4 regions of the Bacteroides faecium genome follow, and region 1 is predicted to be linked to each of the others. Evidence: riboswitches for the same ligand, from Rfam matches in the RefSeq annotation. Region 1 holds a riboswitch; each other region holds the start of a gene.
What was found. A riboswitch is a leader RNA that binds a small molecule or an ion and turns the genes downstream of it on or off. The one in region 1 is predicted to bind cobalamin.
Positions count from the first base shown of each region.

Region 2: linked by a shared signal. The riboswitch ahead of BacF7301_RS25525 (PKD-like domain-containing protein) and the one ahead of BacF7301_RS25060 (anaerobic ribonucleoside triphosphate reductase) in region 1 are both predicted to bind cobalamin.
Region 3: linked by a shared signal. The riboswitch ahead of BacF7301_RS25570 (PKD domain-containing protein) and the one ahead of BacF7301_RS25060 (anaerobic ribonucleoside triphosphate reductase) in region 1 are both predicted to bind cobalamin.
Region 4: linked by a shared signal. The riboswitch ahead of BacF7301_RS22485 (TonB-dependent receptor plug domain-containing protein) and the one ahead of BacF7301_RS25060 (anaerobic ribonucleoside triphosphate reductase) in region 1 are both predicted to bind cobalamin.

Region 1 covers NZ_CP050831.1:6,598,223-6,604,235, forward strand. The annotation lists gene BacF7301_RS25045 (GNAT family N-acetyltransferase) at 118-705, opposite strand; gene BacF7301_RS25050 (hypothetical protein) at 689-877, opposite strand; gene rpiA (ribose 5-phosphate isomerase A) at 1,088-1,789, shown strand; cobalamin riboswitch at 1,981-2,167, shown strand; gene BacF7301_RS25060 (anaerobic ribonucleoside triphosphate reductase) at 2,298-4,691, shown strand; gene nrdG (anaerobic ribonucleoside-triphosphate reductase activating protein) at 4,813-5,301, shown strand; gene BacF7301_RS25070 (MFS transporter) at 5,499-6,013, shown strand, end outside.
Region 2 covers NZ_CP050831.1:6,712,400-6,718,412, forward strand. The annotation lists gene BacF7301_RS25520 (outer membrane beta-barrel protein) at 1-2,300, opposite strand, end outside; cobalamin riboswitch at 3,040-3,275, shown strand; gene BacF7301_RS25525 (PKD-like domain-containing protein) at 3,438-5,192, shown strand; gene BacF7301_RS25530 (DUF5018 domain-containing protein) at 5,238-6,013, shown strand, end outside.
Region 3 covers NZ_CP050831.1:6,727,452-6,733,464, reverse strand. The annotation lists gene BacF7301_RS25590 (ATP-binding protein) at 1-815, shown strand, start outside; gene BacF7301_RS25585 (Crp/Fnr family transcriptional regulator) at 828-1,358, opposite strand; gene BacF7301_RS25580 (MATE family efflux transporter) at 1,423-2,775, opposite strand; gene BacF7301_RS25575 (DUF2284 domain-containing protein) at 2,862-3,179, opposite strand; cobalamin riboswitch at 3,744-3,953, shown strand; gene BacF7301_RS25570 (PKD domain-containing protein) at 4,174-5,094, shown strand; gene BacF7301_RS25565 (DUF5074 domain-containing protein) at 5,128-6,013, shown strand, end outside.
Region 4 covers NZ_CP050831.1:5,913,105-5,919,117, reverse strand. The annotation lists gene BacF7301_RS22485 (TonB-dependent receptor plug domain-containing protein) at 1-2,010, opposite strand, end outside; cobalamin riboswitch at 2,199-2,407, opposite strand; gene BacF7301_RS22480 (DUF5106 domain-containing protein) at 2,688-3,632, opposite strand; gene phoR (two-component system sensor histidine kinase PhoR) at 3,767-5,548, opposite strand; gene phoB (two-component system response regulator PhoB) at 5,558-6,013, opposite strand, start outside.

The sequences.
Region 1 (6,013 bases):
GCAGGATGATTTATAACACGGTTTAATAGAATACAGAGACTCGTTAACATTTAACGCTGTTAGGTTAAAAATTAACTAACCACTAAAATAATATTTGAGATAGAAATCTGTTTACTCCTAGATATACTCCAATAACGATTTATACATTTGTCTCGACTCTCTATTCACGTCATTCATTGTGAGATACTTAAAACCATTATTTTCATAGAATTTTATAGTTCGTTGAGTATTATCATTAATAGCATCTACAGTTATAAACTGACAGCCAGTCTTGTTTTTCCTAATAAAACTTTGTACTAATGACCTGATAAGAAAAGTACCAATACCTTGATCTTGAAAATCTTTATCCACGGCAAGTCTTCCTATTTTTGCTGCTGGATACATCTTTTGGTTTAAAAATCGTTCCCAAAAATCAAACTCAATTTTATCTCTACAACCTTCCATCTCATCAGCAAAATCCTGGCGATCTGATATCTTTAACAAATCATTGGCAAGGCTGTAATAAGCTATTATCCGATTTTCAGTTTCCAGCAACGTTGTCGTATAGCGAAGATACTTTAAGTATATTTTCGAATCAGCAAATAAAAAATCGTTCAAATCGGTATTCCCGCAATTGAACGACTTAAACTCATAATCTGTATTTAAGTGGGTTACTGTTACTTTTCCCTGTTTCAGCAACTCCCAAAAGTCAATAGAATGTTCCACCAGAAATCGATACTAACAAATTATAACTTTTTTCCATCTCTCTGATTTCCTTTTTCTTTGCAGCCTTTTCTTCGGGCGTAAGCTTCTTGGTAAGAGATTCCAAAAGTTCTTTTCTAAATCTTTTAGCATCCTCACCTTTTATAGTAGGAGTATTTTGAATCGGACGTGCCATTATTTGATTATCAGTATATTTATCTTATTGATGCTACAAATATACACACATACAATCACACATACAAACAGAGCATCATTAAATCCACCTTAAGCTATAACTATTTAACGAATCAGACCATTAATCCGTTAATTAGTTAACACATTAACAAATAAACAAACCTATCCGTTCAACCGTTATATATATTAGAGAAATATAAAACGCAAACCTATGGACTGGGAAAATTATCTGATAAAGCAGCTTCAATGGTCGGACACCATTATCAACCGTGAAGCGAAAGAACACGTAGCCCGCGAGATTGCCGCAATAGCCAAAAACGGGGAAACCATCGGAGCCGGTTCCGGCTCCACCGTCTACCTGACACTGTTCGAACTGGCACGGCGGATTCGCGAAGAGCACCTGCATATCGAAGTTATCCCCGCTTCCAAAGAAATCTCCATGACCTGCATACAGCTAGGTATCCCCCAAACCACCCTCTGGAACAAACGTCCCGACTGGACTTTCGACGGAGCGGACGAAGTAGACCCGCAGCAGAACCTGATAAAAGGTCGTGGCGGAGCCATGTTCAAAGAGAAACTGCTCATCCGGAGCAGCCGTAAGACATTCATCATCATCGACCCCGGCAAACGGGTCGACCGGCTGGGAAGCAAATTCCCCGTTCCCGTGGAAATCTTTCCCGATTCACTGGCTTATGCAGAAAGCGAACTGCAACGCTTAGGCGCATCGGAAATCATTCTCCGTCCCGCCCACGGAAAGGACGGGCCAATCTTTACAGAAAACGGAAACTTCATCCTCGACACCCGCTTCAGCTCCATTGACGATTCCCTCGAAGAACGGCTGAAGAAAATCACCGGCGTCATAGAAAGCGGACTGTTCATAGGTTATGACATTGAGGTTATCGTGGCGAAATAAAAATCGCCTACCAGCCACCCATCTAAAAAACAGAGTTTTTTTAGTCCTTTCCTTAAGAGCAAAATAGAGAACTTCCCACAAAAGTATTTTCTTAAAAGTTTTCCGTTTTGGAAAACTTTCTGTATCAGAGAGAAAGAAAAGTTTCCCAAAATTTAATGTTAAAAGCTAACCGGGGTATTGGATTATCTTCTATCTTTGTACCCGTTTTCGGAGCTAAAAAGAGGTTTAGTCAATGAGGGAACGCTGTGCAAATCGGCGACAGTACCCGCTGCTGTAATTCTCTGTGAATCCGCACACTATGTCACTGCACCGGTAGGTGTGGGAAGGCGCTGCGAGGGAGAGATAAGTCAGAAGACCTGCCGGAAAGAATTGAAAACTGAGAATTGAGAATTAAAAAAATAAAGACTGGTTATACTAAACGCCTGCATGATTATTGGATTCTCTTTCTTCATTTTTCAATTTTTAATTTTCAATTATTAATTTATTAAAGCTTTCGGGAGTTAAAGTTATGAACTACGCGGAAATTTGTATCATCAAACGTGATGGTAAAAGAGAAGATTTCTCTATCAGTAAGATTAAGAATGCAATCAGCAAGGCATTCAGTGCAACGGGGATTCAGGATGAACAGCAGTTGGTGGCTGACATCACGATGAATGTAATCAGCCAGTTTGCCACTCCTACGATTACCGTAGAGGAGATTCAGGATTTAGTGGAAAAGGCATTGATGAAGGTGCGGCCGGAAGTAGCGAAGAAGTACATCATCTATCGCGAATGGCGGAATACGGAACGGGACAAGAAAACCCAGATGAAGCACGTGATGGACGGTATCGTTGCCATTGACAAGAACGACGTCAACCTGAGCAACGCTAACATGAGCAGTCACACCCCTGCCGGACAGATGATGACTTTCGCATCTGAAGTAACCAAAGATTATACTTATAAATATCTGTTGCCGAAGCGTTTTGCCGAAGCGCACCAGTTGGGCGACATTCATATCCATGACTTGGATTATTATCCGACCAAGACGACGACTTGCATCCAATATGACATGGACGACCTCTTTGAACGCGGCTTCCGCACAAAGAACGGCAGCATCCGTACCCCGCAAAGTATTCAGAGCTACGCAACGTTGGCGACTATCATTTTCCAGACCAACCAGAACGAGCAGCACGGCGGACAAGCGATTCCTGCTTTCGACTTCTTCATGGCGAAAGGGGTGGCTAAGTCTTTCCGTAAGCACCTGGCTTCGTTCATCAATTTCTATGTGGCGATGGAGAACGGCAGTCAGGCGGATGAGAAGGCAATCCGCACGTTGATTAAGGAGTATCTGCCGTCTATCAAGTCTACCGAAGCGGAACGCGAAACGCTGCGCATCGCGTTGATAGCCCTGCAAATCATTATAGATAAGGAACACCTGGCACGCATCACGGAGAAGGCATACCAGCAGACCCGCAAGGACACACACCAGGCGATGGAAGGATTTATCCACAACCTGAACACTATGCACTCACGCGGCGGTAACCAGGTGGTGTTCAGTTCTATCAATTACGGTACGGACACTTCTGCCGAAGGCCGTATGGTGATTGAAGAATTGCTGAAAGCTACCATCGAGGGCTTGGGTACCCGGGGCGAGGTTCCTGTATTCCCGATTCAGATTTTCAAGGTGAAAGACGGGGTGTCTTACTCGGAAAAGGATTTTGAGAAAGCGATGAAAGCGGAGAATATAGAGGACGCGATGAAAGACAGTTACGAAGCTCTGAACTTTGACTTGTTGCTGAAGGCTTGCCAGACTACTGCAAAAGCGTTGTTCCCGAACTTCATGTTCCTCGATACGCCTTTCAACACGAACGAGAAATGGAAAGCGGACGACCCGAAACGTTATATCTACGAATTGGCAACAATGGGCTGCCGTACACGTGTGTTTGAAAATGTGGCGGGAGAAAAATCGTCTTTGGGACGCGGTAATCTTTCTTTCACCACGCTGAACATGCCGAGACTGGCTATCGAAGCCCGTATCAAGGCGGAGAACCTGATAGAAGACGAACGCAACACGGATGCTATCGAGCAGAAAGCAAAAGAGATTTTCATCGAATCCGTACACAATATGGCTGCTTTGGTAGCCGACCAGCTTTACGAACGTTACCAATACCAACGCACGGCACTGGCACGCCAGTTCCCATTCATGATGGCAAACAACGTGTGGAAAGGCGGTGCAGAGCTGAATCCGAACGAGCAGGTAGGCGATGTATTGCGCAGCGGTACGTTGGGTATCGGGTTTATCGGCGGACACAATGCAATGGTAGCTCTTTACGGTAAAGGGCACGGTCACAGCCAGAAGGCATGGGACACGCTGTATGAAGCCGTGATGGAAATGAATAAGGTAGTGGACGAATACAAGGAGAAATATAACTTGAATTATTCGGTACTGGCTACTCCTGCCGAGGGACTTTCTGGACGTTTCACGAAGATGGACCGCCGGAAATATGGAAAAATCCCCGGAGTGACAGACCGTGATTATTATGTGAACTCATTCCACGTAGACGTGAAAGAGCCTATCAGCATCGTCGAGAAAATCAAGCGGGAAGCTCCTTTCCACGCCATCACCCGTGGCGGACATATCACGTATGTGGAACTGGACGGGGAAGCGCAGAAGAATGTGCGTGCCATCGCCAAAATCGTGAAAGTGATGCATGACGAGGGAATCGGCTACGGCTCTATCAACCATCCGGTAGATACTTGTCACAACTGCGGTTACAAAGGGGTGATTTTCGACAAATGCCCTGTCTGCCAAAGTGAAAGCATTCTCCGTATGCGCCGCATCACCGGTTATCTGACGGGCGACCTGAGCTCTTGGAACTCTGCCAAACGGGCAGAAGAGAAAGACCGCGTAAAGCACTTGTAGAAGTTGAGAGTGGAGAAGGGAGAGTTGAGAGTTAAGGTAGAATCAGAGATGATGGTACCCTATTTCGAGCTTCAACTCTTCCTTCTCTTTTTTAATTTATAGTTTCTTATTCTAATTTGCAATGACAACTCTCAACTCTCAACTCTCAACTCTCAACTTATTAGGGACTTATCCCGAAACGATAGTGGACGGTGCAGGTATTCGGTATTCTATTTACCTTGCCGGATGCTCTCATCACTGCCACGGTTGCCACAACCCGGAAAGTTGGAATCCGAAGGCGGGGGAACCGTTGACGGAAGAGAAGGTTTCATCTATCATTAGGGAGATTCAGGCGAATCCGTTGCTGGATGGGGTGACTTTCTCCGGTGGGGACCCTTTTTTTCATCCGGAAGCGTTTCTGTTGCTCGCCAAGCGGGTGAAAGAAGAGACGGGGATGAACGTGTGGTGCTACACCGGTTATACGTATGAGGAGATTCAGGCGGAACCGCGGTTGAAGGCTGTTCTTCCTTACATTGATGTGTTGGTGGACGGACGTTTCGAGCAGTCGCTCTTTTCTCCTTATCTGGAATTTCGTGGCAGCAGCAATCAGCGGATTCTGAAATTAAAGTAATTCCGAAGTTGAGGTAAATCTGAGCTGAGGTAAGGATATCCCCCAGCACTAAAAAAACTTATTTTTCAAAGGAAACAAAAACACCTGTACGATTGTTTTGTTTACTTTTACAGAAAGAAGATAGTTCTGCAAGAAAATATAAATTCTATAAAAAGAAAAAATTCACAAGAAGGAAAATTCTACAAGAATAAGTTTTTATGGTACAAACAATAAATACTGCTCATATATCTGACGAATCCGACGGATTGCCGATGCCCAAACGAATTTGGGCGGTGGTATCCGTCGGATTCGCTCTTTGCATGTCGGTGCTGGACATCAATATAGTTAATATCGTATTGCCTACGCTTTCGCACGACTTCGGAACGACGCCTGCCGTGACTACGTGGATTATCAATGGGTATCAGTTGGCAATTGTCATTTCTCTGTTGTCCTTTTCCGCTTTGGGCGAAATAATAGGTTATCGGAAAGTCTTTCTTTCGGGCATCGGGTTGTTTTGTATCACTTCGCTGATTTGCGCGCTGTCCGATTCGTTTTGGACGCTGACGGTGGCACGTATTTTCCAAGGGTTCAGCGCTTCTGCCATTACGAGTGTGAATACGGCGCAGTTGAGGTATATCTATCCGAAAAGCCAGATTGGACGGGGGATGGGGATTAATGCGATGGTGGTGGCCATATCGGCGGCAGCCGGGCCTTCCGTGGCTAGTGGTATTCT
Region 2 (6,013 bases), 110 kb from region 1:
TCCGGTTGCACATTCCTGTCCTCGTTTACCATACTGACACGGTTGCTATACCTTCCCCCCGAATTCAGCCTTAAAGAAAAATGTCCCCAACGCTTCCACCAGTTTGCGTTTCCATAGGTATTCCAATTACCGTTGATATTGATAGGATACGTTTCCCGCCCACCGCTCTGTACATCATAGAGCATCACTTGCGTCACACTGTTCTGCTCCATCTGCCATCCCGCATTAGCCGACATGCCTTTGGAAGGATACTGAAAGCTCAAACGGATATTGTGAATAAACATCTGCTTCAAGTCCGGGTTTCCACGAGTGATGTACAACGGATTACTATTATCCGTCAGCGGCATCAAGTCCGACAAGGAAGGCTGCCGCGTCCTTCCGTCATAACTTAGGTTGACACGCATTTTCTCCTTTTTCTGCCACCCCACCCAGAGCATAGGTTGATAGTCAATGATATTCATCGCAGTATCTGCGTGAAGCGTCCCTACTTTCCGGTCAATGGTACGTTTTTGTGGAGTGACACCCAGCGATGCATTAAACATCCAGACATCATCCGAATAATTGAATCCCACATTCAAGTCGTGTCCGTTGCTACGGCTATGACTCCGGTTGCTCAAACTATCCACATATCCGGTTTCATAACCGGAAGGCAATTCACCGAAAACATCTGAATGGAGCAATGAAGACAAATCATAAGTAGAACGATTGTCCCGTTCATACCGGGTACTCCAATTATATGCCGCCCGGAAATGTATCTTCTTGCCGATAGGCTGGGTGAAGCTTACCCCTACCCGCCACGAATTATTCCGTTGGGGAGAATCCAGATACTGATTCCGATAAAGCACCGAATCATTTCCATGCTTGTCCTTCAGCTTGAAATACGTAGTCTGTGACAGTGAAAAACTTTCATTATCTCCCCACGATTCAGAATTCATAATATTCAATCCCAAGGTTGTTCCTTTCTCATTCAGACGGCGCATAATCCCTACCGCCCAACTGGCATTATTGGATTTCCCATCCGAGAGCGAGCGGTTCTCACTACGGTTCACCTTTATATCTTCGGGGATAGATTCAAAATCATCGAACATCCTTTCATGATTCACACTGGGCGGAGCGTCAAAAGAAGCACTCTGACTGGAACTTTCATTCTGATTAGGAGAGGATCCGAAGTTTACGTTGAAATGGAGCTGTGTACGTTTATCCAATTCTCCAAATCCCATAAGACTTGAATTTATCGACCGGCTTTTAGAGTTGTTCTCATTGGCAGACGCGGAATACTGATTACCTGTTTTCAAATACTGTTCCTGATACATGGAAGTAACATTCCCATTCCGGTTGAAATCATAATTCACATTTCCGTTCAGTGTGAACTTCTTACCGAATTTATACGTCGCATTCATCCCGACGGTATTACTTATATTATCCTTATATGTACTGTTCTGATAACGATTGGTAGAACGTGCGATAAAAGAAAGGTTCTGTCCGTCCTTGCTAAAATAGTTCACCTGTCCCTCCAAATCCTTTTTCTTATTATTGCCATACCCTACTGTCGCATTTGTCAGCCAAGTCTTGTTCAGTTCATCCTTGGTTTGCAGATCGAGCACATATTTCTTTTCTCCCGAACTGATGCCCGTAAATTCTTCCTCTTTTGATTTCTTGTCGTACACCTTCAGCTTACTAATCAAGTTTGCCGGCAGATTCTCGAGCGCTGTCTTTTTATCTCCGGAGAAGAAGGACTCCCCATTAACATTGATTTCGCTGATAGGCTGACCGTTGTAAGTCAACGAATTATCTTTCTTATTATACTCCAGTCCCGGCACACGCTTTACCAAATCTTCCAGATAAGCCCCTTCGGGAGTCTTATAGGCAGCAGCGTTGATAACGGTCGTATCCCCTTCCATCACCACTTCCTTCAATTTCCCCGTAATCGTCACTTCATCAATCCGGATATCCTCATCCTTGAGCACCACCGTGCCGACATTCACCGATGCGGAATCACCCAGCGCACGATACACCGACTGCATCCCCATAAAAGAAACCTTCATCAAATATTGCTTTTTCTTCTGCGACTGATAATTGAGAGTAAACCGACCATTTCGGTCGCTCGTCGCACCTTTCACAAACGAAGAGTCATTCTTCTCCAGGATAACGATGCTTGCAGAAGGCAAGGGCTGCTTCTTATTACCACCGGTTTCCATCGCCTGCACTTTTCCCCGAACAGTTCTCACCTGCTGGGCATATGAAACTGTATGCACAGAAAGCAGCAGTAAAAGTAATCCCACCAACTTACAAACATTCATATCATATAGTAGTTAAGTCCTAAATTCAATTTATTTCAAAAACCGGACAAAGTTAATAAAAGAGTCCCGAAATGTTATGATAAATCTGAAAAAAAGAATGGTAGCATCCCTATATTAAAAAAAGAACAGTCTGATATCTGTTTCTTACGGAAATTCCACTCATAAACAGAATAATATGCAAATAGATGAAAGAATAAGAACTACAAAGAATCAGAAAGAAAGAGATATACGTCTAAAACCATCAGGTTTAATAAAAAAAAGAAGAAAACACAAACATACATCACATCAAACATACTATTCTACATACAATTTATCAAATATAAAACAACAACAAAGCAAAAGCAACCAGCATAAAAGAGCCTTATCCGACAGTCAAAACAGGCTCATTTTCATGCAACGAAACCTTCCTTTTAAGGCATCGCCCCGTTCCTTTAAAAGAAACACTGGTTTCCTTTAAAAGGAAACTCATCATACTCACCGACCAAGCAAACATTTATAATATTCAAAAACGTATGCTTATTCTTCCCATATACACTTTCAAGGAGATATTTCGCATATTCATGCAGAAGAGAATACAATTTTCTTCCTAAAATAGACTTTTATCTTTCAGTTATCTACAAGAAAATCTTAAAAACAGAACATTTTTCACTTTGTTACTATCTAAATATCTTTGACACATATTAAATTGAAATAAAAAAATCAGCAAACAAAAGACATTATATGTAAAAAATATGCCTATCTTTGTCGTCATGAATTTGGTTCTTCTATGCATTACATTCCTTGTGGATGTCACGATATAGAAGATTAAAAGGGAATACCGTGTGAATCGGTAACAGTATCCGCTGCTGTATTTTCCCGTACTGCTGTTGAAAAGCAGTACAGTTTGTAGTAATTTGTCACTGGGATTTTTTCACTGGGAAGGCACTACAAATAAAGGGAATAAGTCAGAAGACCTACCTTTTTCGATTGAATTTTACTCCTGCGGCATACGGGAAGCAGTTCGAAGTTTTATTCTCAACAACACATATCGTGTGCGGTTGAGAAGATTCCTTTCATGACTACACTTGCCGGAGATATCTGCCGCTCCATGTAAAATTCATTATCACTCTTGTTTATAACCCAATTAAAAAGAGACTTATGATGAATGAATTTTGGAGAACAATCGCTAAGTTACTAATGCTATGCTGCATCGCCGCTCTTGCTTCTTGCGGAAATGACCGCAATCTCGGAGAAGACGAAGGAGTTATCACTCCGGGCGGAGACGGAAAGAACCCACCTGTCATTACTTTCGACAATGGTACCGGTATTTATACTGTGAAAATACTAAAGGATATCACTATTACCCCTGTTGTGGATAACGCCACCGATCCCGTATATACATGGAAGGACGAGAAAGGCAAGATTGTCAGTACAGACGCCTCATTCACTTATTCATCGCCGGCAGACGGGGAAAAGTTCTTCACTTTCAGGGTAGACGCGAAAAACGGAAGTGCCCAGGAAGAACTCCGGATAGACGTTATGGACAAGATGATTCCGTCAGTATCGTTAATCCAGTATTATTCTACGTATGTAGGAGAAAGTGTTACTATCAAGTCAGCCGTAAACTTCACGGAAGGCAGCACCTATAAGTGGACGAATGAAGAAGGCGCTATCATAGGTGATAAAGAAGAGTACACATTCGTGGCGACACAAGAAGGCTCGTTTAATATAACTCTTACAGTAACGAATGAAGACGGCCCCGGGAAAGCAACAACGACCATACGGGTAGCACCCGAAAGAAAGCTCAATATTACTTTTGAGAACGAACGTCAAACTGTACCCGCAGGACGCGCCGCCTGTGTAGCTCCTATTATTACGGACAACACAGAGAATACCACTTACGCATGGGAAGTGAACGGAGAACCATACCTGAACGAAACAAAACCAACCTTTACTTTTACACCACCGGCAGCAGGAGAATACAAAGTGAAAGTAACGGGAACAGACGGCGATGTTTCAGCAGAGGCTGCACAAACCATAGAATGCCTGCAATCGGACGAAACAGCCCGTTACCGTGCTCCGCAAGCCGGAAGTTCGAGCAGCAAAGTAACGGTATATAATCTTCTGCCTGCACCCGGACAGTTCGTACAACAAATAAGCGGAAAGACGGAAGCAGAAGCATGCCGTTATGCCGAAACCCGGATGAACGAAGTAGACAATTATGTCTCATTGGGAGCATGGGGTGGATACATCGTTGTAGGGTTCGATCATAGCGTTTATAATGCCAGCGCTAGCGACAACAACCAATACGACTTCTCAATCATAGGCAATGCTTTCAACGGAAGTTCCGAGCCGGGGATAGTCTACGTGATGCAGGATGAAAACGGAAACGGACTGCCGGACGACACATGGTATGAACTGAAAGGCTGCGAAACAGGCAAATCTACCACTTGGCAGAATTATTCCGTCACCTACTACCGCCCCCCTACCTACAATATGCCCGTACAGTGGATAGACAACCGTGGCAATACAGGAACTACAGATTTGAGACCGGCTTTCCCCGGTTGGCTGAAGGGAGACTCTTATGAACTGCGCGGCACCCGGATTAAAGAAAGAACCTTCCTCAATAATAATGGAATCTGGAGTAACGAATCTTACGAGTGGGGATATGCCGACAACTACGGTGAAGACTTCCTCTCTGACGGAGATAACCACGATGCCAATGCCATAGGAAATGGTTTCAAGATAAAGAATGCCATATATCCTGACGGAACTCCTGTCAATCTGCGTTATATAGACTTTATAAAAGTACAGACAGGCGTCCAGTCTCAAGCGGGAGTTCTCGGTGAAGTATCTACCGAAGTTTACGGCTTCCGGGATATACAAATGGAAAAGGCTCCCGGACAACTCTAAACTTATTTTCAGTACACAATTTAAATAACAATAAAGAATTTGATTATGACAAAGAACAAAATTTGGAAAATGCTTCTGACGATATTTTTCGTCGGGTTCCTGACTGCGTGCGGTGACGACGATAACCCGATTACCGGCGTAGACAACAACCCGTTTACCGGCGTAGACAACAATATTCTTTCTTTCTCGCTGTCTCTTGGAGAAAACACGTGGCAAGCCGCCATAGTAGACGATAAAGTCATCCTGTCCGCCCCTCAGGGAACGGAGCTTAACGGTGCAACCGCACATTACACTATCAGCGAGCAGGCAAGTATCACCCCCGACCCGGCAGGCATCAGCGCATGGAACGAAGAACAGCAACTGACGGTGACTTCCTATAACGGGACTTCACGCACTTACAAATATACGGTTCGCCATACTGACGTTAGTGAAGCCGCCAGTTTCGTTTTAAATTCTCAAGCTGAAGTGGATGCGTTTGCCAAAAGTAACATTACTATTATAGAAGGTAGTATCTCCATCGCGACAGCTCAAAAAGCGGAAGACCCCGTCAAGAATCTGGACGGTCTGTCCGCACTGACAGAGGTACTGGACGATATCAATATCGGCGGATACTACCAAGGAGAAAACCTGAACGGTCTTGCCAATCTGAAAAAAGCAGGAAACCTGACTATCACTTCACGCAATACCGATAACGAAACACTAACAGACATCACCTTACCCTCATTAGTTTCTGTTCGCAAGAATCTTACAATTAGCGAAAGCAAGTACTATAAAAAGATAGCTTTTCCCCATTTGGAAACCGTAAGCGGAAACTTTACCGT
Region 3 (6,013 bases), 130 kb from region 1:
AGTTTCTCGGATATAATCCGTATAAGAGTTGCAGGGTGAATCTGGACAAGAACCGTTTGGTACAAGTGGGAACGAACTTTATTACCAATGCTATCAAGCATACCCAAAAGGGATATATACGTATGGGATACGAATATGTCGACGAAGGAGTCAGGATATTTGTGGAAGATACAGGGTGCGGCATTCCGAAAGAAAAGCAATGCAAATTGTTCCAGCGTTTCGCCAAACTGGATGATTTTACGCAAGGAACGGGATTGGGACTGGCTATCTGTAAGGCAATTGTCGATGTGCAGGGTGGTAAGGTCGGTGTGGATAGCGACGAAGGAAAAGGCAGCACCTTTTGGGCTTGGTTTCCGTGCGAAGCGGAGATTGAAGAAGCGGATACTGAAGAAGAGACGAAGGCAAAGCCCGCAGACGAAATTTCAGGGTTGTTGATGAATAAGCCGGATGTACCACAGGCAGACGGGGTTCGACGGAAGTCCATATTAGTTGCCGAAGACATCGACAGCAACTTTATGTTGGTAAAAGCCATTCTGAAAAATGTAGAGCTAACCCGTGCCATTACTGGGAAAGAGGCTGTGGAATTAGCCGCTGCTCATCATTATGATGCCATTTTAATGGATATGAAAATGCCTGTTATGAATGGCATTGAAGCCACACGGAAAATACGGGCGTTTGATAAGACTACTCCCATTATCGCGGTGACTGCTAATGCCTTCGATTCTGACAGGGTTGAGGCCATGAAGGCTGGATGCGATGCGTTCGTGACAAAGCCGGTCAAGAAAAAAGAGTTGGAGGATATGTTGAGGGTATAGGAAAACATAAGGTTATTGGACGGAAGAAGCTATTTCCGCCCGAATCCTGCTTAACGATTGTGGCGTTATCCACAAGTAAGATGCGATATGTTTCAGTGGGACATATTGCAGTAATTCCGGAGTCTCTTTGATAAGAGTGAGGTAGCGCTCTTTGGCTCGCGGGCTTCCGGAATTGATAAGCCAATTCTCCTGTAAGAGTAATTGATGATCCATGAGGCGAAGTCCCAGATTGGCGAGTCCGATAGAGGAAGAAAATAACTGGTTCAAAGCGGTACGGGAAATGCGATAAGCTACGCTGTCGCACATCGCTTCAATATTTATCAGGGAATAGGCATTATCGACATATCCCCAGACGGAGAAAGCGGCTTCTCCGTCTGAAGCAAACCAGATAGTAGTATCTACTCCTTCTTTATGGTAATATGCCCGCCAGATTCCTGTTCTTATGAAATAAAGGTTGTTGTTCTTTGTTCCTTCGCGGACTATTAATTCCCTTTTTTTGAAATGTACTTCTTCCATACAGTCCAGTAAAGTCTGTATATCGATTTCTTATACTTTATACTTGCCGCAAAGTTTCTCAATGAATGCATCCATGCAGCAAAGATACTCATCATTGGCGGACAATGAAATGATCTTTTAGATAAATTCCGATAATATAAAGTGTTGTCAGTAACTCGGCTAGCGGAACGGCGAGCCAAATGCCCTTCACGCCAAGAAGCGGTGGTAGAGCAAAGAACCCGATTAGCATAAAGACGATTCCTCGGAGAAGGGTAATGATAGTAGCCCTCTGTCCCCGTTCGATGCTTTGATAATAACCGATTCCTATCATATTCGCTGCAAAGAAAATAAATCCGATGCTGAAATAAGGAATACCGTTCACTGCGATATCAAATGCCGGATAGCTACGGTCGATGAATAATGCGACAATTTCCTGGCGGCATAGAGCGGTGATAACGAGGAAGCTGATTCCGCAGATTAGAGCTGTTCGGAGGGCAAGATGAAAAGCTTTCCTGACACGTCCGGGTTGTCCGGCTCCGAAATTATAGCTGATAATCGGTTGGGCGGATTGCGCAATGGCATTGTAGACCATGAAGATGATAGGGAAGAAGTAGCAGGCAATGCTGAATGCGGCTACTCCGTCTTCTCCGAGATGACGGATGAAAACGTAGTTTCCCAGAAACATCATACAGGCGATAGATGCCTCGCTGATGAAAGCGGAAGTTCCTAACTTTATCATATAGCTGACGTTACGCAATGTCAGCATCAGACTTTTTAGACTTAACTTGATGCGGTACAGACTGATAGTACGGGAGAACCGGGCAAGGTAAACCACTGTCATAAGTCCCCCTACTACTGTTCCCAAGCTGGTGGCAAAGGCGGCTCCCATCATTCCCCAGCCAAACTCGAAAATGAAAATATAGTCTAATATGATATTGAGCATTGCTGCTACGGCATTGCACATCATGGCATAATTGGGCGAACCGTCCAGGCGGATAAAGAACATACCTGTGCTCAATAACTCGTAAAACACAAGGAAAGGCAGATACCATAACATATATTTTATCACAAGCGGCAGCAGTTTTTCCGAACTGCCGAGAAATCGTCCCAAGGGTTCCACAAAGTAGAAGCACAAAGCCGACATAATCAGTATAATGAGTGCGGAGAAAACAAGTGCCTGAGTGATATTAATACTTGCTGCCTTCCGTTTGCCTTGCGATAAATGAATGGAAGCAACTACCGAGCCGCCGATTCCGAACATCAACCCGACACCGGCGGCAATCATAAAAAGTGGTGCTGTGATATTGACGGCTGCCAGTGCGTCACTACCAATCCCTTTTCCCACAAATATCCCGTCCGTAATGACGAATATAGCGGAGAAAACCATTCCGAGGACTGTAGGTATCAGTAATTTACGGAATAACGTGGAGATGTCCATACTGCCGAAATCTATACTATCTTTCATAACTTTCTATCTTTTTTTATTAAAGCGGGTACAAAGGTAGAGGTATGGAAGGAGATAAAAATTACCATTTGGTAAATTCTGCCTGGTCAGTTGGATTCCAATAAAAAATCATCCGTCCGCTTACGTTCCGTTTTCATCCGCCTGTTGCCGTAAGAAATGCTATCCGTGATTTTATCCGGATATAAAGGAGTGATTTTGGTTCCGATAATTAGAGCCAGTTCATGTTGCGAAAGATATTGGTCTACGTCAAAGGCGAAAGGTGGGCATGCCCAACAAGTATTATAACACCCGCACTGCCGGCAAAAGCTAATAAACTTCTCGGCATCCCGAGGGGAATATGATGTCGTTATTCTGGATAACCATTTGAAACACTTTGTTTCTCGGTGTGAAACGAAGTGTTTCACTGCTTGAGACGGAGTGTTCCACACCGAGAAACGAATAGTTTCATTAGAAGGAACATTTTTTGAAACAAATCGCTTACAAGTGAAGTTGTTGTCCTTTATCCGTAAACCCTTTATTCATCGAAGAAATAGCGAAAAGATGGTGGGGAGGATAGCAAGATTGAGAATAAATGTCCAGTGGGGAAATGTATTCGATTTCTGTAAAGATTCAGTATCGTATCGAAATGAGTATGCCCATAGCAGAGGATACGGAAGGTGAAATGGGAATTTTTAGGCACAGATGAGTAAAAACAGTTATTACGATATGGTTGGCAGGTCTTCTGACTTCCTGGTACTTCCCCAACCTTTTTCTATCGCAATCGGTTAGTGGCAAAAGTTAAATACCTAGAAGTTGAATGGAACTTCACGGCTTCGGAACTATCTGGAATTTTCACTTGGTTTCCTTTTAATTCAGACGGTTGATATGATGGCTATCTGAAGCCAATTAGGGGATGAATATAGCGAAATAATGGATAAAGCAAATATTTAGTTTATGTTTTATTTAATACATATGTTATTTTGTATATCTTTGTGCCCGGAAATTTTGGTGTCACTCTTCCGATGCTACGGAAGGAGTGGTGAAAAGGGAATCAGGTGCAAATCTTGAACAGACCCGCTGCTGTAAGCTCCGCTACAGTTTTCCTGCAATACTCAATCCACTGTCTCTATAATGGGGGACGGGAAGGGCGTCAGGAGAATGGAGTAAGTCAGAAGACCTGCCAAAATGGAATTTTTGTGGCTTTCCGGGAGTAAAGTTCCAAAAATGCAATTTATTTCCAGTAGAAATCAGGTATAAAACTGTTAGAGATTGCTATGTCGCTATTTCTATGATATTGCGTGCTGTATCAGCATGTAATCTTTTTGTATTTGAATGAATCAGATTGAGTTTAAAACGAATAAAATGAAAAGAAAGAATGTGAAACTTTTAGTAGCCTTCTCATGGGCTATGATGGGTGGAATGGCGTTGACTGCCTGTTCCGGTAATGACAGGGATTATGAATCTCCGGATGTATATTCTCCGTATGTGACTAAAGTATTGGATTTTTGTCCGGCACCGGGGCAGTTTACTAATTCAATTCCTGTATGGAAAGAAGGAGATACGCAGGAAGCAATGAATCAAAAAGCTCTCCATGCTATTGGAAATAATAAAAAGGGAATGGTGTCATTAGGTAGCTTTGGGGGATATATTGTTGTCGGTTTCGACCATACAATTGAGAATGTATCCGGTCAGCGTGATTTCCGTGTATTGGGTAATGCATTTTATGCAAACGATAATCCCAATCCTAATCCTCCCGGTAAAGGGGGAAGTGCTGAACCTGGGATAGTAATGGTGGCCTACGATGAAAATAAGAATGGGAAACCGGATGATGATGAGTGGTATGAGTTGGCTGGTAGTGAATATTATAAACCGACCACTAAAAAAAAGTATGAGATAACTTATTATAAACCAGACGAAAATACACCAGATAAAGAATATATCCGATGGACAGATAACTACACTGGGAGTGGTTATATAGAACGAATCAGTTATCATGCAGATGCACTCTATTATCCACAATGGACTGAAAGTGAAACTCTGACTTTTAAGGGAACATTATTACCTGATAATGGAGTAAATGAAGGAGAAAAATATAGTGAAGGGAATCCTTATTGGGTGCTTTATGCCTATGAGTGGGGATATGCCGACAATGTCTTGAACACAGAAGAAGGCAGTACATTTGATATTGATTGGGCGGTAGATTCGGATGGAAATAAAGTCGATTTGCCGGGAGTTGATTTTGTGAAAATATATACAGGTGTCAGGCAGACCTGTGGGTGGTTTGGAGATACATCCACTGAAGTCTGTGGGGTAGAAGATTTGCATTTGTTAAATAAATGATTTTATAACTTGAAATAATCAAAAGAGAATTTTATGAAAAAGTATTTCGTGTGGTTGGTAGTCGCCTTGTGTGTCGGTCTCGTTTCATGTTCTGATGAAAATGATAATAATGGAGGTAAAATATTAGAGGATGACACTCCCTCCGCTTTAGTGCCTTCAAATGGATTTTATGTTGCAAATGAAGATTGGTATGGACACGACAATGGGACTGTTAACTATTTTAAGAATGACGGTACGATAGTTTATCGCGCTTATCGTGCAGTAAATGGAGAAAATGAAACTTTTGGAGCAACTACTCAGTTTGCTACTATATGGGGAGATAATGCTTATTTTGTCTCTAAGCAGGGAAATCGTTTGGTGGTTGCCGATGCTAAGACTTTGAAAAAGAAGACTGTGTTTACTAACTTGGGGGGAGATGGACGTTCATTTCTGGGTATCAATGACAAACTGGGATATATTGGCTATAATGGCGGTGTCCGTAAGTTCGACATTGAGAATCTTACATTGGGCGACCCTGTTGAAGGAATCACTGGACAGATAGGGTCGATGTGCTATGCAGGTTCGTATGTATTTGTGTTGTCAGCGCCTTCAGTCTATATTGTAGAACCTGAAACGGGAACAATCAAACAAACACTGAATGGTTCTTTTTGTACATTAGCTCGTAGTAAAGACGGTAATGTATGGATTGCAACTTCTGCCAACCTGATTAAAATAAATCCGGAGACTTTGGAGCAGGAAGAAATTGCTTATCCGGACAATATGACAATCTCTGTTTCGTGGGGTTCATGGAATGCCGGAAGTCTTTGTGCAAGTACCCAGAAGAATGTATTATATTGGACGAAGGGAGCTAATGTTATAAAGTATGATATTGACAGTGGGACTGCTAATACAAGTTTTTATGTATTGGGCAAAGATGATG
Region 4 (6,013 bases), 690 kb from region 1:
ACGTCCCGGCATTGGGAAGTATCGTACAATCTCGTAATTTTTGTCCATCAGGTTCAATACTTCCACACATAGCGAACTTGTAACTTTTCTTATCCGGAAGTCGCGGCTCGCTGAAATACTATGGTCACTGTAACTATCCAGTCGATTTGCTGCGATATTCTGTCCTACTGTATAGCGTTTTCCTGAATAAAGGAATGAGTAAGATATATTTATCCATGGTGTCTCGAGGCCTGCTTGTCCAGAGGCAGAAACACGGGGAGTATAGGCTATCTGATGTTTATAAGTCGATTTATCCTTGTTCGAATTAGGGTCAGTGACATCCAACGCCCGTTGGTATGTATAATTGCCGGACAGGTTGATACGGATTTTCTCCCAAGGCTGGAGAGACAAGTTTCCTGTGGCGTCAATTCCTTTAATCTCCACACTTCCCAAGTTTCTCATGCTCCATATCGCAAGGTTCTTGGTAGGATAAGCAATGATTTTATCCGTTACTTTGTTATAGTATGCATCAACGGTTGCCGAAAGATAAGGAATGAATGTACATACATTCTTGCTATAAGTCAGACCGATATTATATTGCTTTGCATTTTCAGGTTTCAGTTTGGTGTTTCCCACTTCCTGATAATATAAGTCATTGAAACTTGGCAGGCGGAAGATGTCCTTATAGAAGGCACGGATACGGAACTCTTCGCTACGGAAAGGCTTGAATGAAGCGCTGATATAAGGCGTCAATTTGCGGTGATTGCCGGCACTTCCGCCTTCCTTTACATCTTCGTTGATGATAGTCGCCAAAGCGGATGCGGAGATTGTGAGCCAATCATTCACGTATTTTCCTGCAAAAGCTGTCAGCCATGAATAGCGGGTGGGTTGCGCAAAATTAGTAAGATTAGTATCCATTGTATTGATACTCCCATCCGTCGAAAGGGAAAATGAAAGATTGCTCAATAATCTGTATAATACCGATGCGGAGAGATAGTACTCCTGTTGGTAATAACTGTTTTCCGTTTTTCCTAAAGAGTTTTTGGTGTCGGGGTCCAGGTAACGCTGATAGCTCCAGTTCCATTTGGCGGAAGTCTGCAATACCCATTGTTGGCTGAACTCTTTCTTGTATTGGCTTTGTACAAATGTATTCTTGTCCCACAGGTGTTGTGAGGAATAGTCGTTATAAAGTGTAGTAGCTTTCGGTAATCCTCGGGAAGATTGGAAGTAATAGGCTTTCAATCGCCATTGTTCTTTGTCGGAGAAGTTGCCGTAAAGTCCGGCCTCGGTACGGAAAGTCTGTACGTCGGTATTCTTTCTTTTCTCCCGTGACGTCAGGTCACCCTCTGCATTTCCGTAGTGCAGGGTATATGGATACTGTCCGTCTGAAGACATCCATTCGGCATTGGCTGTGACTGTCCACTTAGAATTGAGTTGTTGCTCTAACAGAACCGATGGGTTGACCAGTCCCCATGAGCCGGTCTTGAAAGCCGCGCTGATATTCGTACGTTTCCCTTTTTTGAAACGGGGAGTAAGTGTCTGTATATTCAGTATTCCTGCCGAAGCGAAGAAACGTGCCGGCTGGAAGATATTATCAGTCTGACCGTTGCTAAGTGATAACTGGTCTACATTATCGAGCGAGAAACGACCGATGTCAATCTGTCCTGTCTGGCAGTCGGTTACGGTGATTCCGTCATAACCCACGGCTGTGTGTTGTGCGCCCAAGCTGCGTATGGATACGGTTTTCAGTCCGCCGATGCCACCGTAATCTTTCACGGTTACTCCGGCAAAATGCTTCACGGCGTCAGAAACTTGCAGGGCATGCAGGTTTTTTAGTGCATCTTTGGAAAGTACTTGTAGCGGAGCGGTAGAACGTATCTCTCGTGTTTGGTAAATATCGGAAACTGTAATTTCGGGGATGGAGTATGTATGTGCTGTATCTACTTTTTGCTGTTGTGCGAAAAGTGTCGGGAATAAAAGCTGGCAGCAGATTACTGCACAGATACTCTTGTATAGCCTTATATGTCTCATCCTTATCCTACTACTGGTCTATTTTTTCACTTTTAAAAGTGTCCGGGCGAAATCCCTTCGACCGGACACGCATAAATAAACTTGGCAGAGTTTATTAATTAAAACACACTTTCTCTGAATCAGAGTGATGAATGAAATGATAGACGGATTGTCCGGTTCATTAGACTCAACGCTTTTTCCTCGAAAGCAGTGAAATTGGGTGCACGGCAGGTCTTCTGACTCGTTCCTGTTGCGGGCGCCTTCCCAGAAGTTTCTTTCCAGTGGCTAAAAGTAGGTTGCTCGCAACACATTTATAGAACTTACAGCAGCGGGACTGTTCAGGATTTACACCTGATTCCCTTTTAATCGCTTTCCTCGTATGTTTTGAGGTCTGCGAACCAATGCGCGACAAAGATAGGGAGTTTATTTGGCTTTTGCAAAGGGGGCGTTCTTTTTCTTTCGTCTTGATACGAAAGAAAAAGAACCAAAAAGAAAGAATCAAGGCTGCGTTTTTTCAGCTACTCCGGTGTTTTCTCCGGCTAAAGGGCAGAAACTCGCTACGCTCAAACAGTCTGCCCTTCTTAACGCCGAAGAAAACACCTGCGCTTGACGCTGAAAAAACGAGGCCGGGAGACCATGCGGCGTGGGCACGTGTGTGGGTGGTGTGGTGTGGGCGGTGTGGGTGACGTGGGAGATGCTTATTGTTCGCCTTTCATTAGCAGGTATTCTTCGATGGTTTGCGCGGGAGCATCTTTCAGAAGTACTGTCTTATCCTTGTTCAGAAGGTAGAGGGTAGGGACGGCTTTCAAGTCATACAGTTGTTGTTCCTTGATAGCGAAGGTCTTGTCATATCCGTTAATCCATTCCTTCGGGAATTCATTCAGATGTTTCCGCCATTCGTCCAGTTCTTCGTCGGGGTAGATAGAGAGGATGGTCAACTTCTTTTGAGATAGAAGCTGATTGATGATAGGGGCGTTTTTTAATGCTTCGATTGTTTCCGTGCAGGCATGGCATCCCGGGTTATTGATAAATAATAAGGTATAGTCCGATTTCTGTTGATAAAGAGAGCCTTGCGCACCGGAAGCTAATGTATAGTTAAAATTCAGAGCTTTGGTTCCGATACGGTTTTTCTGAGCCAGTTCACGACGGGCTTTCGGACGTACCTTTTCTATTTCTTCCAGTACGGGAGAAGCTAGCATGGCATCCAGTACAGGGATATAAAACTCTTCGTTACGCATCGGAGAGTTAGGGTCGTACAGATATTTGTCTGCCAAGTCGGTGATGTAAGTGAATACTTTCTTATCCACATTTGTCCGTTCGATTGTTTTCCGTATAGCTTGCTGTGCAGTTTCCAATGGAACATGGTTCAGTATATCACAATAGTCCGCCCAAGCTTGTTCGGTCACTTCGGGGTGATGGATATAATTGGTATCGGCAAAGTTTACGTTATCCCAATAATGCTTGACGAGGAAATCCGCCCGTAAATCCGGGGCTGTCAGCATCGGCGGGATGGTTGGTAATGTGAAAGTCTTGATAGTATCCTGTGCTACTTCGGTTTTGTTTAAGCCGGAAGCATTGCCGTTTTTGCAGGCACAAAGACAAAGGAGACATACAACAGGAAGAATATTTAGATTCGTTTTCATAATTGGCTATTATTATAATTGAACTTCTATGAATTACATAGAAGACAAAGATAATGCCTTTTCATTTTATACAAAGAATTTTTCTTCCTTTTCTTCTTTGTCTTCTTTTAAAAGAACCTTGCTTCTTGAAAATCTTATTTCTCCTTTGCCAATGTAAAGACAAACTCCAGTCCGCCGCCCTGATTATTTTTGGCAGAGATGATGCCGCCATGGATAATCACTGCATTCTTCACGATAGCCAGTCCCAGACCCGTTCCGCCTAATTTCCGCGAACGGCCTTTGTCTACACGATAGAAACGCTCGAAGAGACGGTTCAGATGTTCGGGGGATACGCCTACTCCCGTATCGGCAAAACTGAAATAATAGAAACTCTCGTCTTCACGGAAACAATTGATATTAATCTGGATATTCGTTCCGGCATATGCGATGGCATTATCCATCAGATTGCGGAAGATGGAATAAATCAGGGAATAATTTCCTTTGACCTGTATGCTCTTCTTTAAAGAATTAACCACCGTGATATGCTTCTCGTCCAGTTCCAGTGAAACTTCGTTGATGATATTTCCTACCAGTACACTGATATCCACCCGTTCCATGTCAATCATGTTGGCAGCCTCATCCATGCGGGTAAGTACGGAAATATCACGCAACAAGCGGCTCAACCGATTGCTTTGCGCATAGCAGCGTTCGAGGAATACATTAATCTTCTCTCGCGGTATATTCTCGTTATTGACGATAGTCTCCAAATACCCTTGAATACTGCTGACAGGCGTTTTCAGCTCATGCGCGATGTTCTGTGTCAACTGCCGTTTCAGATTCACTTGTTCCTCTTCCTGGGTGACATCATTGATTGAAATCTCAAAGCTTGCATCCTGGAAGATGATACATTCAACGATAAACGTGCGTCCGTTCTTGTTGATGGTGATAGACATTCGCTTTTCGTCTTTCCCTCTTGAACGCTGTTGCTGGTTCTTATTAATAAAATGTATAATCTCTTTCAGTTCGCTGATGGCAAAGACCTCTTCCGTAGTTTCCAGGTTAGAGTCCGAAATCAGGTTGCTGTATTGGGTAAAGAGATTGTTGACAAGAATCTCCTTTTTGTCTTTCGTAAATACTCCCAATCCTTCGTGAGAAATCTGAAGATGGGTAATCAGCTTCTCGCGTTCGATGTAGAGAGCTTCTTTCGTCTCGTGCAGCCGCTTGTAGATTTGGATGATATGCTGCGATATTTCTCCCAGTTCATTGTGCGGGAAAGCCGATTGCATCGCCATCTCGATAGGCTCGTTCCGGTCGGCACGCATGGCAAACTCGCGGAGCTGGCTGATAGAAGTCCCCAGTTTGTTCGTGAATTTGTAGAAGATAATCATTAGCAGCAAAGTTACGATTACGGTGAACCATAAATAATGCGGGTCTGCCTGCAGATTGTTGATAAGGCTGACATTATATGGTAATGCCGAGCGGAGAATATAATCCTTATAACGTGTAGCCGAATAAAAATAAGGAACTCCTGTCGTTTCCGAAGTACGGCGCACGTCATATCCGTTTCCGTGTTTCAGTGCCTTTTGTACTTCCGGACGGTTCAGATGGTTTTCCATCTGCTCGTCGTGGTTCGGATAACTGTCGTAAACCACATTTCCATCCAGGTCGATAAGCGTTACACGCAAGTCTTCCAGAATATGATTATTGATATAATCGTTGATAATTCCGTTGTCAAGCGGTTGCTCATCCAGCCGTTCGTAGAGCCGGCTGTTGTAATCCTGCAGTTTGGTATTCAGCAGTTCTACTTTATACTCCCGTTCGCGTTGGTACTGGTACGCGATGAAACAGACAACGAATACCAGGAACAACGAAATAACCGAAAGGAAAAGCTTCCGGCTGAAAGAAAGAAAATGTCTTTGAGTTACAGGCAGGTTCATGATAAATAGTTATTCAGCTTCAAAACAGTATCCGTATCCGAGACGTGTGACAATGCATTTGCCGTACACTCCTATCTTTTTGCGCAAACGGGTGATGTTTACGTCGATAGTACGGTCCAGCACATACACTTCGTCGCTCCAGATACGTGCCAGAATATCTTCACGTGAGAATACACGCCCTTTATTCTGTACCAGCAGAAGCAAGATTTCAAATTCTTTTTTGGTCAATGACACTTCTTCGTCGTCGATACTCGCTTTCTTCTTGGTGATGTCGATGACAAGTGTCTGGTAAGTAAGCCGTTCGGGCGCTCTTTCCGTTTCCGTCGTTGCCGTACGTCTCAATACGGCTTTCACACGGGCTATGACTTCGCGCAGGGAGAAAGGCTTCGAGATATAATCGTCCGCGCCCAGGTTGAATCCTGTTACGGTATCGTTTTCAGTATCTTTTGCTGTGATGAAGATGAT